Regions from separate parts of the Chroococcidiopsis sp. CCALA 051 genome, predicted to be linked through region 2. Evidence: riboswitches for the same ligand, from Rfam matches in the RefSeq annotation. Region 2 holds a riboswitch; the other holds the start of a gene.
The links. A riboswitch is a leader RNA that binds a small molecule or an ion and turns the genes downstream of it on or off. The one in region 2 is predicted to bind cyclic di-AMP.
Positions count from the first base shown of each region.

Region 1: linked by a shared signal. The riboswitch ahead of C7Y66_RS17670 (glycosyltransferase) and the one ahead of C7Y66_RS13795 (ArsB/NhaD family transporter) in region 2 are both predicted to bind cyclic di-AMP.

Region 1 covers NZ_PYCI01000071.1:11,131-18,678, reverse strand. Annotated here, with positions in the region: gene C7Y66_RS17675 (selenium-binding family protein) at 1-496, opposite strand, end outside; cyclic di-AMP (ydaO/yuaA leader) riboswitch at 847-982, shown strand; gene C7Y66_RS17670 (glycosyltransferase) at 1,126-2,391, shown strand; gene C7Y66_RS17665 (hypothetical protein) at 2,435-2,647, shown strand; gene C7Y66_RS17660 (VOC family protein) at 2,758-3,204, opposite strand; gene C7Y66_RS17655 (DMT family transporter) at 3,300-4,205, opposite strand; gene C7Y66_RS17650 (SulP family inorganic anion transporter) at 4,293-6,014, opposite strand; gene C7Y66_RS17645 (NAD(P)-dependent oxidoreductase) at 6,480-7,508, opposite strand.
Region 2 covers NZ_PYCI01000048.1:36,975-42,614, forward strand. Annotated here, with positions in the region: gene C7Y66_RS13795 (ArsB/NhaD family transporter) at 104-1,441, opposite strand; cyclic di-AMP (ydaO/yuaA leader) riboswitch at 1,813-2,029, opposite strand; gene C7Y66_RS13800 (sensor histidine kinase) at 2,328-3,518, shown strand; gene C7Y66_RS13805 (hypothetical protein) at 3,865-4,449, shown strand; gene C7Y66_RS13810 (hypothetical protein) at 4,498-4,977, opposite strand; partial or broken gene C7Y66_RS13815 (ATP-binding protein) at 5,275-5,640, shown strand, end outside.

The DNA of each region.
Region 1 (7,548 bases), on a different contig from region 2:
CATCGAGTAACAAAAAGCCGCCAGGTGCATTCCCTTGACTATCACCTAACATCGAAATCATCACATGACCATCTGCTAGACAATGGACTGTATGAGGGGCTGTTAAATTTGTTTTCGCTTTGATTTCTTCTGGTTCGATGACTTTATAAATTTGAGGCGATCGCGTTTCTTTTGTATCTACAATATAAATCCGGCTCGATCGCTGTCCAGGTACGATCGTAAAGCGGCGAGATTTACTCGCGTCACCGTGACACGAACTACATGCATTCCAACCAAAATGATGTAACTCATCGCCTAAATAAGGCATCGGTAAGCGATGAATTACCTGAGAATATGTCGGAGAGTCAGGAGCGACATCAATCGTCGCTAAATAATCTGGTGCTTCAATTCCCGTACCCGTATAAAGGGCGATCGCATATAATATCTTTTCTCTCTCTGCTTGCATCGCCGCTTGGGGAGATGCATAGCCAGGACCGCAGCAAGTATGATTGGTCATTGGTCATTTGTCGTTGGTCATTGGTTAAGTGCGGATACGACATGTCATATCTCTACAGTTAACCGTCTACTAATAACAAAACTAGCATTGATTGCTAGGAATACCGTACTATGTTTGTATTTCTTACAGATGGCTGAGATCCAGCAGTTGTAAATCAATTGTCAAATTACTGTTCATCTGACTGTGACGCGCTAACAGCACTTGAACGAATGACAACCTTCACGAGTAGTTCACAACTCAAATAGAAGTTTCACATACAATACTTAACAATCTGACTGAGTTTACTTCATAGTTTGTAACTTTTATTGACAGAACGTAGGGAGCGTGGTTTAGGATGTAGTTAACCAGATTAAATAAGTCAGCCTAATCCAATCATAATTGGAGCGGAGGAACCGAATTTTGGGGCTTATCTCTGAGATAAACAGAGAGGGACATCTCTCAGTCCTAGCCCGTCAGCTAACTTCGTCGGCATTGAGAGGAGACTGTAAAGATCGAAGATTTCTAGATCCCATTCAGTGTCCTTGGCTGGTTTAAACCTGCTACGTTTTACCTGTACTTGGTGCTAAGGAATTGATTCCTGATGGCAGCCAGAGGCAGGAAAGCTAGCCATAAGGAGAAGTAAACCAACAATGTTAGAAAAACAGAATCGCATTGCTTTAATTTCTGTTGATGGCGATCCAGCGATTGAGATTGGGCAAGAAGAGGCTGGAGGTCAAAACGTTTACGTGCGCCAAGTCGGTCTTGCCCTTGCCCAGCAGGGATGGAAAGTCGATATGTTTACTCGCCGTAGCCGGAAAGAACAAGCGGCGATCGTGCAACACAATGCTAATTGTCGCACAATTCGGTTACCAGCGGGAGCGCCAGAATTTATCGGACGGGACGAACTATTCAGTTATTTACCGGAGTACGTCAAAGCTTTCCAAGCTTTTCAACAACAGCATGGATTTCGTTACTCGCTCGTCCACACTAACTACTGGCTATCTGCTTGGGTGGGAATGCGATTGAAGCAACTGCAACCTTTGAGTCAGATACATACATATCACTCGTTGGGTGCAGTTAAGTACAGAAATATTGACGAGATTCCAGCGATCGCAACTAAACGGTTAGCAGTAGAAAAAGCTTGTTTGGAAACAGCGGAACGGATAGTCGCTACCAGTCCTCAAGAACAAGAACACATGCGATCGCTTGTTTCAACCACAGGACAAATTGATATTATCCCCTGCGGTACGGATATAGACAGATTTGGGTCAATCGAACGCGAAGCAGCGCGGCAGCAGTTAGGAATTGCAACAAATGAAAAAGTCGTGTTGTATGTCGGTCGATTTGACAAACGTAAAGGGATTGAAACCTTAGTGCGATCGGTGGCAAGATTGCACGCAGCAGGTCGGACTAACTTGAAATTAATTATCGGTGGTGGCAGCCAACCCGGTCGCTGTGACGGCAGAGAACGCGATCGCATTGAAGGAATTGTTGGAGAGTTAGGTTTAGATACGATAACTGTTTTTCCAGGTCGCTTGGACGATCGAATTTTGCCAGTTTACTACGCCGCTGCCAATGTTAGTGTCGTCCCCAGTCACTACGAACCTTTTGGTTTGGTAGCAATTGAAGCGATGGCAAGCCGAATTCCCGTGGTTGCTAGCGATGTCGGCGGTTTGCAATTTACCGTAGTTCCAGAAGAGACGGGATTACTCGCACCTGCTAAAGATGACGTTGCGTTTGCCCAAGCGCTCGATCGCATTTTAGCCGATTCTAGCTGGGCAAGAAAGTTAGGGGAACGAGGTCGGCAACGGGTAGAAAATCATTTTAGCTGGCAAGGTGTAGCAATCGAATTAGGACATTTGTATACCACATTGAATTCAGCCACGGTTGAGACGAGTAGAGCGATCGCAGCTTAGCAATAGTAAACGTTGGATAGCAAACTGCACAAGGAGAAATACCATGTTAAGGATTGGGGATTTCGTGCAACACAAGCAAGCAGATCTAACTGGTGTTGTCATCGGTTACGGACATCAGATAATTGATGACATTTATTTGCCAACATTAGTGGTACATTTAGATCGAAGCAAAAGTTTCAGCCGCAAAGGTATTATGGAAGATCTATCTTCCAAGTGGTTGCCTGTGGAAACAAAAATGCATACTCATGCCGCTTAGAGCTGAAAATTAGATTTTTGTTTCTGAGATTTTCGTGTCTGTTGTATTTTCCTGAGTTGTGAAGTGTAGGACTACCTGAGTCTGAATTGTCAGATTCAGGTTTTTTTTGCTCATACTGGATCGCACCGGATTTCTACCATAAATCCATCTGGATCGTAGCAGTAAACGCCTCTACCTGTAGGGCGACTGACAGGACCGTGGGCGATCGCAATTTGATTATCTTTCAATACTTCCACGGCGCGATCGAACAATTGCGGATCGATATCGAAGGCAAGATGATAGGCACGAGTAAAACTCCGTTCGGGATCGGGATCTGGTGGTGTTAACTCCGGTTCCCAGAACAAATCTAAAACCGTTCCATCTGGAGTGACAAAGTTAGCGACTTTGCCTTGCGCTACCAAGTCTATCAAAGTAGAGGGGATTTCATCGCCTGTCAGTTCGTGCAATCCCAGAATATGACAGTAAAAGTGGCGCGATGCTTGCATGTCTTTGACATTTAAGGCGATGTGGTGGACTCGCCGCAGGTTGCCAGGTGCAAGGGTACTGGGAATAGTCATGGTGAAGTCAGTCCTCGTAGGGGCGGGTTTTTGAAGATCCCTATACTAGAATAAATAGTTTTGCGGTTAAACCCGCCCGTACAGAAATGGTGAAATCAGTTGGTTGACTTCGTTTTTTGCAGAGAGTTAACATTGAAAGCCAAAGCAGAAACAATCAGTAACATACCTACAGATTCCGTAAGTCCTGGTCGTTCTCCCAGTTGCAGCCAAGCCGTTAATACTCCCACTACAGGATTCATTAACATACCCAATCCTGCCGTACTTGCAGATAGATGATTTAATATATACAGCCAAAGCAACATTGCGATCGCCGTACCTGGGATAACGTTGTAAATCAACGCTACGACAAACTCGTTAGACCAAACAATCGGTTCAGAGGGAATGAAGAGAACGACAAACAGTAGCGGCACAGCACCGAAAAGAGTTTGCCAAGCTGTCAGCGATAACAGATCTAAATTATGTTGTTGTTGCAATTTCTTGGCGACAATGACCCCACCAGCCCAGCATATCCCCGCAAGAATGGCTAATACCTTACTAAAAACCGTCCCATCAAGCTGCTGAGGTTCTAAAATCAGTAGCAAACCAGCAAAACTAAGGGCGATCGCAATCCATTGTATTGTTCTGACTCGCTCTTTTAACAGCGATCGAGCTAAAATTAGCGTCCAGAAAGGCATTGTGTAAACCAAAACTGCCGTTTTTCCGGCTCCACCACTAACTAAAGCCCAAGTTGCTAACCCATACAATCCACTTGTCTGCAACAACCCCAGCAGAAAAGTACCCCCAACTGCTTGAGGTAACAACGGTTTTTTCAACCACGCCATCACGAGAAATAAACTCAAGGCTCCGAGAACTATCCGCAAAGTTGCGAATGTAAACGGTGGTGAATATTCCACTGCTACTTTCATTTGTACCCAGTTATAACCCCAAATCAGAGCTAGGGCAAACAGAGCCAAAATCGCACTGTGGATAGATGACTGAAATAGAGATTTAAGACTCTGCAAAAGTCTTCAAGAGGATTCTATCGGGTTTACTCTGCCAGTGTAACAAGGTGAAATCCATTAGGAAACTTGACAATAGAACTCCCAAACTCAACCAGTCCGCAAACCGATTTCAGCTACATCTAAACCGATTTCAGCTACATCTACTACAACTGCTTGTTTCAGGGCATCAGTTCGATCCAGAAATAGGTTATCGTATGGTACTAAATTGAGAATGCCAAGACTCTCTAAAAGATGCTTGACTTTACCAACTGCCCCCACGATAAATACTTGAGAACCTTTTGCCTGAGAATCTTTAATGGCAGCTTCGATTACCAGTGCCGCAGTTTCATCTAGATAAGGAACATCGCTCAGATCCATCACTAAGGTATCGCAACGCTTGATAGATAAATGTTCGCGGGCGATCGTTTTTGCCACTCCAAACAGCATTGGTCCCCCCATGTAAAACAAAGAAACTCGCCCATCAGCTAAATTGAGCAACTCTTTCTCTTCTAAATTGAGCGGGACGGAATCATCTGCACCACAAACTGCTTTGATTCTTTGAGCTTGTAAATGGCTCAATTGCTCAATTGTCAGCAAGTTAGCAATAAACATTCCTACCCCAGCCGCAACCATCAGATCGAGGAAAACTGTCATCAGCAGTACGCCATACATGATTAAGGTTGATTTCCAAGAAACCTTATGCGCTCGTTTCAAGAAATTCCAATCGAGCATTTCAATTCCCACGGCAAAGGCAATTCCAGCTAAGACTGCCATTGGAATGTTTTCTGCCAAGTCAGCCAGCCATAACACTACGACCAACATCAGCACCGCACGGATCAAACCAGCCAAAGCAGTTCTTGCCCCAACTTGAACGTTAATTACCGTTCCCATCGTCGCACCAGAACCAGGCAGTCCACCGCACAAACCAGCAACCAGATTTCCTACTCCCTGACCGACTAACTCCCGGTCTTCCTGAGTCTGGGTACGGGTCATACTGTCAGCAATAACTGAAGTGAGCAGCGCGTCAATAGAACCCAACATACCTAGCATGGCTGCATCAACGAACATCTGTACGGTTTGAGCTGGAGTAAAAGTAGGTAAATATAGGGTCGGTAGTCCCGATGGAATCTCGCCAATCCGTCTCAAATCCATATCTTGCAGCAAGGTGAAGGAAATAAATGTGCCGATAACTAGTGCTGCTAGTTGTGGTGGTATCAAGTGCTTGATTCTATGTGGCAAGAAAAAAATAACTACCATTGTCAGAGCTGCTAGACCAGTTTCGGCAGGGTTGAGGTTTGATAGCATCTGGGGTAGATTTTGTAACGTTCCTATCAAACCCCCTTTAGGAGCTTCATGTCCTAGAAATGGCGGAATTTGCAAAATAATTAGAATTGCACCAATTCCAGACATAAAACCTGAAACAACGCTGTAGGGCATGAGAATAATATATTTACCCAAACGGAAGACACCAAAGAGAATTTGAAAAACTCCCGATAGCATCACTACCGTAAATGCCATTGCCATACCATTCTCAGGATTCCTAGCAATCATTGCGCTAATAATTGCCGTCATAAATACGGTTGTCGGTCCAGTTGGTTCGGAAATTTGTGTGGGTGTGCCACCAAACAGAGAAGCAAAAAAGCCAACACAAATTGAGCCATAAAGCCCTGCAACTGGTCCCAAACCAGATGCAACCCCGAACGCCAAAGCTATTGGTAATGAAACAATTGCATTGGTGACTCCACCAAAAATATCACCACGTAAGTTTCTGAAATGAATCCTATTTGTTAGCTGTAATTTTCTGAACCGAATCTTATTTGTTAGCTGCATTGGTTGTTCATCCCTTCAGAAAAAGACTATTGATGTCATTCTTTATGGGAAATAAGTCGCTAATATGATTCCTATTTATTGACTGTATGGATTCTACTTCTAGAGCTAGAGGAATGACACTCTTATCATTCCTTGTATCATCAAGTAATGGGCTAACAAAACGAATTTATATTTCTTTAATTTTCCAATTTTTCCTAATAGCAACGTTGCTTTTTAGCAACATACAAATAAGTTTTAAAAATAGATTTCATTGAGAAATAGTATTGAATTTTAGTAAGGTCAAAAGTCAAAATCTAAAAGTCAAAATTATTTTTACACGGGAATAAAGCTTTATATAATTTTCGATGCGATCGAAGAAAATCAGGGAAATAATCTTTTTGTATCGCTCAATACTAAGTTGAGGGCAAAGGTATGATTTTGTTGCGCGCACAGGCACAAGCAAAGAAGATTACTAAAAGTCTTTCTCTAAGTATCCAGTTTTCTACGAGGAATCCCATGAATTTTTAAAGCATCGCTGAAGGTAGGACAATAATTAGGTAAGCCAAAGCTGCTGGGATTGACAACGTTCTTGTAAGTAAAATAGCGATATTGCAAGCAAAATCTATCCCAATCTGCCATCTGAATACGGAATAAAACTATAAATAAATTAGCTATAGATAAATAGAGAGGAATACGAAAATAAATCTTTTTATTGAAATATCTACAAATTTCTTCTATTAGCTGGTTAGCGGTTAATAGCTCTTGTCCTAAAACGTAGTGAGTTGGTAATTGGTAATTGGTAATTGGTAATTGGTAATTGGTAGATCCCTCCTTTTCCCTTTGTCCTTCTTCCCTACTCCCTGCTCCCTGCTCCCTGCTCCCTTTAATCAAATATTTCACGACTTGAGCAACATCTCGTCCGTGAATAAAATGGAAGCTGCCTTCTGTTTTGAAGAAACGGGCGATGTTAATCCACTTGGCAACATCGGGTAAGCCAGCAGATAGGTGGGAGTATGGTTTCTGGGCATCGCCTCCCAGGACTAAAGTGGGAAATAGAACGGTAATTTTAGGGGCGATCGCTAATTCTGGTAATCTACTTAAAGTTTCATATTTAGAACGAATATAATCTATGCCAAGTGTTCCTGCTTCTTTTAACAAGTTATTTTGACGATCCAAAACGCTAGCTGTAGAAAAGTAAATGACTCGCTGGCATTTTTCTGGATCGAGTAAATTTAATAGTTGAATTGTTTTATTAACGTTAATTTCAAAAGTATCTTCGCCACCCCAAACAGTAGCTACTAATACAGCAATATCAATTGTTTTCAGTAAATCAGCAAACTGTTCGATATTAGCTAAATCGCCCTGTAATACTTTTACACCAGGGCGAGTAATATCTACTTGTAGTTTCTGAGGATTTCTAACTAGTAAATATAGTTCGTAGTCAGTTTCTTGAATTAAAATTTCAGAAATATAGTGACCGATACAACCGCTAGCGCCAGTGACTAAAATTCTCATAGTTAGTGGCTGGTGGCTAGTGGCTGGTGGCTTGACCTAA
Region 2 (5,640 bases):
ATATGTATTTATTTGGTAATTGGTGATTGGTAATTGGTAAGTGGTAAGGCAGCGAGCGGAGTTTTTGGGTAGCGATCGCAAATCGCAAATGACAAATGACCAATTAAATCAAAAACCGAATTGTAACGTATATAGCAGCAACTATTAATTGGACTGCCATTACGGGTAAACCATATTTGAGAAAGGTTTTAAATGAAATTCGCCGTCCGTGTTGTTCGGCAATTCCGGCAGCAACTATGTTAGAAGAGGCTCCAACTAAAGTTCCGTTTCCACCTAACGTTGCACCAAACATCATGGCATAAAACAGAGGTAATACTTCTGCTGGCAACTCTCCTGTAAAACTTTTTTCTAGAATTACTGGCGATGCCAAACCAATATTGACTACATACTGTTTGAGTAACGGAACCATTGCCACAACCAAAGGAATGTTTGGCACGACGCTTGAGACTATACCAACAAAAAAGAGTAACGCTAGCGAACCTAAAGCAATATTTTTTCCTAAAATTGCTGCTAGAACACCAGAAAGGCTAGTCACGACTCCAGTTTTCTCTAGTCCACCAATTAAGACAAAAATGGACATAAAAAATATTAACGTACTCCAATCGACATCTCGCAAAATATTATTAACTGTATCAATTTTGCTATGATGTGACAGTAACAATGCTAAAGCTGCACCTAATAAAGCTACCGCAGCAGGAGAAATTGGAATTGGTAACATTTCCCCAATAACAAAGAATGTTAAAACACCAGCAATCAAAACAATCCCTAATGTTAAAACTTGAGGATGATTAATTTTTGGATGGGGAAGATGTTCTAAATCTTCTAAATCTTTATGCCAAATTTTACGAAATAGAAATGGTAGCATTGCAACCACAGTAATAACTGCAATAACTCCACCTAAACTGAGGCGCGCGAGGTAATCAATAAAGCTGACGTTTACGGCATCTCCGACAATAAATGTAGCTGGATCTCCTACCAATGTTAGTAATCCGGCACTGTTGGCTACGAATACCATTAAGATGAGTAGTGGTACAAAGTTTACCCCTACTTCCTCTGCAATCGGAGGAATCAGCGGTGCTAGTAACATAACTGTTGTAGCATTGGGCAAAAAAGCGCAAATTGGAGTTGTAATTGCCACAATTCCCAGTAGCAAGCGCTTGCCTTGTCCTTTAGCTAAAATCACAATTTGGGTGGCTAAATAATCAAAAACTTTTGTAGGTTCAAAAGCTCGTACCAACACCATTACGCCAAAAAACAAAGCAATGGTAGAGTAGCTATTACCAATATATCCAATTGCTTCATTTAGCGTTAACACATTTGTAAAAACAAGAATTAATGCTCCTAAAAATGCCGCGATAGTCAAGTGTATCCATTCTGTCATCACGAAAAAGATGACACTAAGGAAAGTAATAGTGCTAGCGATCGCCTGCCAGTTTTCCATATTATTACTACTGGTTTGATTATTAATTATTCTAACCAAAGTTATAGAGCTTTACATCCATACAAAACTCTACTAATGCGCTTGATATTTATTGGTAGTTAGCTACATACGGCTAAGGTAATGAAGCGATCGCATCTGTTTGTGATTCCGCAACTATAGCAGTTCTATTTGATGCTTGAAATTCAAGCCTAGTAGAGTGAGCGTTGCGTGCCTGACAATTTTTCAAGGCGAATTGCTTTATTTTTACCAGTGATTTTTGTGGGATTTTCATCTGCTATTTTTCAGTCTCTTCAAGTGCAGGTACAACAGGCTTAACAGTACGAGCCTTGGAAGCTGAACCAAGCAGCACATTATTGATAATGTTGCTTATTTCAGTCTCCTCTCAACGCCTACGGAGTTAGCTGACGGGCTAGAACTGAGAGATGTTCTTCTTGTCAAGGATGAATTATGAAGATCTGAACTCGATACTCGTTCTTGCTAATTCATCTTTAAACCAGATAAGCCCCAGATTTTGGTTCCTCCGCTCCAGTTTTACTAAAGTCTTGAACTCCTCAACACAGACACCACTGGATTAGGCTAACTGTTTTCAAACTATTGAAGAGAAATTTAACATTCTTACTCAAATTCGTCAAATTATTCCGGGTAGCGTGCAATTTTTGCAGACAATTACAATAACATCAAGCCAAAATTTTCAGCAGGGGAATCGATCCACTATTAGTGTCGAAAAGCTTTTCAGCTATCTCTACGGGGCAGAAATGCGGACGAACCACTGGCGAAGTACCATAGCATTGCTTACCGAAGTATCGAACGATAGAGTGGTTCCACCATCTGGCAGGTTCCGATAAACTGAAGATTGCCATGCCTATCTCTATGCGTGCTTGAAGTGATGCAAGATTTCAGTCAACTGCTGCTCGATCGAAGCGATACGATTTTGAAGGACTGGATTGCTGCCATTCGTGCAGATGACCAAATTGAAACAGCTAACGAACTGCCGTACAAGTCTTTGCAAGACAGCATACCGCGCGTAATTCAAGCGATGGCAACAGTGCTTTCTCAATCACAAGATAGCGATTTGAAAACACTAGTAGAGGTGAGTTTAGAACACGGTGTCATTAGGGCAGAACAAGGATTTGAGGCTGGGGAAATTGCCCGAGAGTATCGAATTCTGCGTCATGTTATCTTCTCTACCATTGAGACAAGCTTGCAGACAAGCTCAGCGTTAGAGGTGATTCGTGCTTTTCGGTTAATTGATACTGTCATTGATGAAGCGATCGCCCGCTGCTTTAAAAGTTACACCGAACAACGATTGGCAGAACTACAACAGCTACAAAGTCAACTGACACTCAACAATCAGGAATTAACGCGGCTGGTGCGGGCAAATCGCGAAAACCTTTCTCATCTCGCCCACGAACTGAAAACCCCTTTGACTTCAATCATTGGCTATGCCGATTTATTTTTGCGCCTACAGCGGAAAGACAGAGTTGAGGTAAAAGATAGTTACACCAACATAGAACATATCGAACGGGTGCTAAGCGGTGGTAGGCATTTATTACACTTGATTAACGATGCTTTAGAAATCTCGCGATACGAAGCAGGGCAAATGCAACTCCAGCCTGCAATAGTCGAGATTCGCGAGCTAACAAGCGATCTTGTTGCTATGATGCAGCCTGCGGCACAAGCCAAGGAACTCAAATTGAGCCTCGATTTAGATTCAGCCCCAAAAGAAGTTGTCACGGATTCGTTACGATTGCAGCAAATTGTGACGAATCTGATTAGTAATGCGATTCGCTACACGCTAGATGGAAAGATTTCGGTGAAATGTTGGACGATCGATCGCGAACGATGGGCGATCGCAGTTGCCGATACAGGCGTGGGAATTGCGCCAGAAGCACAGCAGCGCGTGTTTGAACCCTATTTTCAAGCCGGAACGATCGCCACACCCAACAGCACGGGTTTGGGGCTGGCGATCGTTTCGCGCTTAGTCAAGCTGTTGCAGGGAAAGATTGAATTAGCCTCTGAGGTTGGAGTTGGTTCGACATTTACAGTGACTTTTCCGCTCAAAGTTAAAACAAAATAATATTCCGCGATCGGCTATTTGTAATTTATTATTTTTGACTGTTAAGCTAAAATCATCTTATTTTAATTATTCTTAATTAAGAAATATTAGACAATTGCTAAAACTTTCTATTGTTGAGCCAATTTTTCTCAGAATTTTCTAAATTAATAATTGCGATCGCTTAACAGAAATAGGCAAAAGTATTTATGCCGTTCTGAGTGTAACTACAGAAGAAATGAAGCTACATAGTTAAAGCGAACCGTTATTTAATTATGGGTGTAGCTATTAAAGTATGCTCTAATCGCTTAAGTATAGAGCATATTTTAATTGACTAGGTTGCTATAAAAAAGCATGAGGAACTCGAAAAATGAAACTTGACCGTCGTTATTTATCTTTTGGACTCGTCTTACTATTGCAAACAATCTGGCTGGCTCCAGCAGGCTCGGAACCACTAAAACTGCGAAACTCAGAACTAAAATTAGAGCGATCGCAAATGCTCATAGCGAAAAAGCTAACATTAGCGTCAGGAACTAAACTGCAATTAGAACTAGCTGAAGAACTTAGCTCAAAGACAGCACAAGAGGGAGATATTGTTGTTTACTATGCAGCAACAAATGTCCTCTCACCAACCAAAGAAATTTTGATTAAAAAAGGAGCGCGAGCGACTGGAAAAGTTACTGAAGCAAAACGCGCTCGCATGTTTGGTAAAAAAGGACAATTAAACTTTACTGTGGAAGAAATTGAAGCAGTGGATGGTACTAAAATTCCGTTGCGATCGACCGTGGAGAAAAATGGTAAAGGTCGGGGTGCAACTATGGTAGCTGTGGCAGCACTTGTCAGCGTATTTGGCGTATTTATTAAAGGCAAAAATATCACCGTAAAACCAGGCACGTTGGTAGAAGCCTATGTAGATTATGACACGGTAGTTGAGACAGCCAGTCGCGCGCTATAAAGAAGTAACAGTAGATTCGTGGGGTGCGTTGATAACGCACCCTACCAGCTATTGTATCCAACCCCAGCTTTTGCTTTGTCCTGTAAATAGAGTCGAGCGATCGCTGTTATTTTGAGCCAAGTTCAAACTCAGGTTATGAATAGCTTGTCGATCGGACTTGACTTCTAGCAGTTTCATAAATACATTAAACTCTTGCTGATAACTTGGTTTTTCTAAAATTCTCTGATATACAGTTCTTAATTCCTTTTCAATAATTTGTTGAGCCTTAGCATCATCTTTAATTGGCTCTAACTGTACTTGAATTGATTTAAGTTCCTTTCGCAATACTTGCGTTTCTTCAGAAACAGGTAATCGACTCAGCATATTAGATAGCTTAATTTGAGCCTGTTTCGTCAATGACTTGCTTTGAGTTTGTTGATATTGGACTTTAGGGAGATTAGCAGCGTTTGAGTTAGCTGAATTTGGAACTTCTGTTACGGGTGTAAACAGTGTCAAGCCAGAAAAGAAAACTCCACATACAATACACATAATATGATTTTTACCTATTAGATTAGCGGATTAAGTATATACGTACATAGTTTACCGAGCGAATTCATTTTGTAGGTAAAGAATGCGCAAAGACAGGCAAAAAAATATTAAAGATCAATTAATTCTTGTGAGATTTCACGCATGTTTATGCAAGCTTTATAAAGTATTGAAATTATGAGAATATCGTTTGACTGACAAATAGAAGGGCGATCGCTCTCCGAACCGTTAACTGTCTTATTTTCAGTAAGGGACAAAGAATTGATATGCTAGAAGGCTGGAAGCTTAAAGATTGAAACCATGCCTGCGTCGTCTACTGCAACCGTTACCAGTTTTCCCTTAACTGCTGTTGTGGGACAAGAAGCCATTAAAATAGCCCTGCTACTAGCAGCCGTCGATCCTGGTTTGGGGGGAGTCGCGATCGCAGGTCGTCGCGGTACGGCAAAATCAGTCATGGCGCGGGCAATTCATACCCTTTTACCGCCGATTGAAGTTGTTAAAGGTTCTTTTTGTAACTGCGATCCCAATCGCCCTGAAGAATGGGACGACGAACTAAGTAGAGACGTTACATGTAACGTCTCTACAGAGGGTAACGTCTCTACAGAGGGTAACGTCCCTACAGAAGTGATTCCCGCACCATTCATACAAATTCCTTTAGGCGTGACA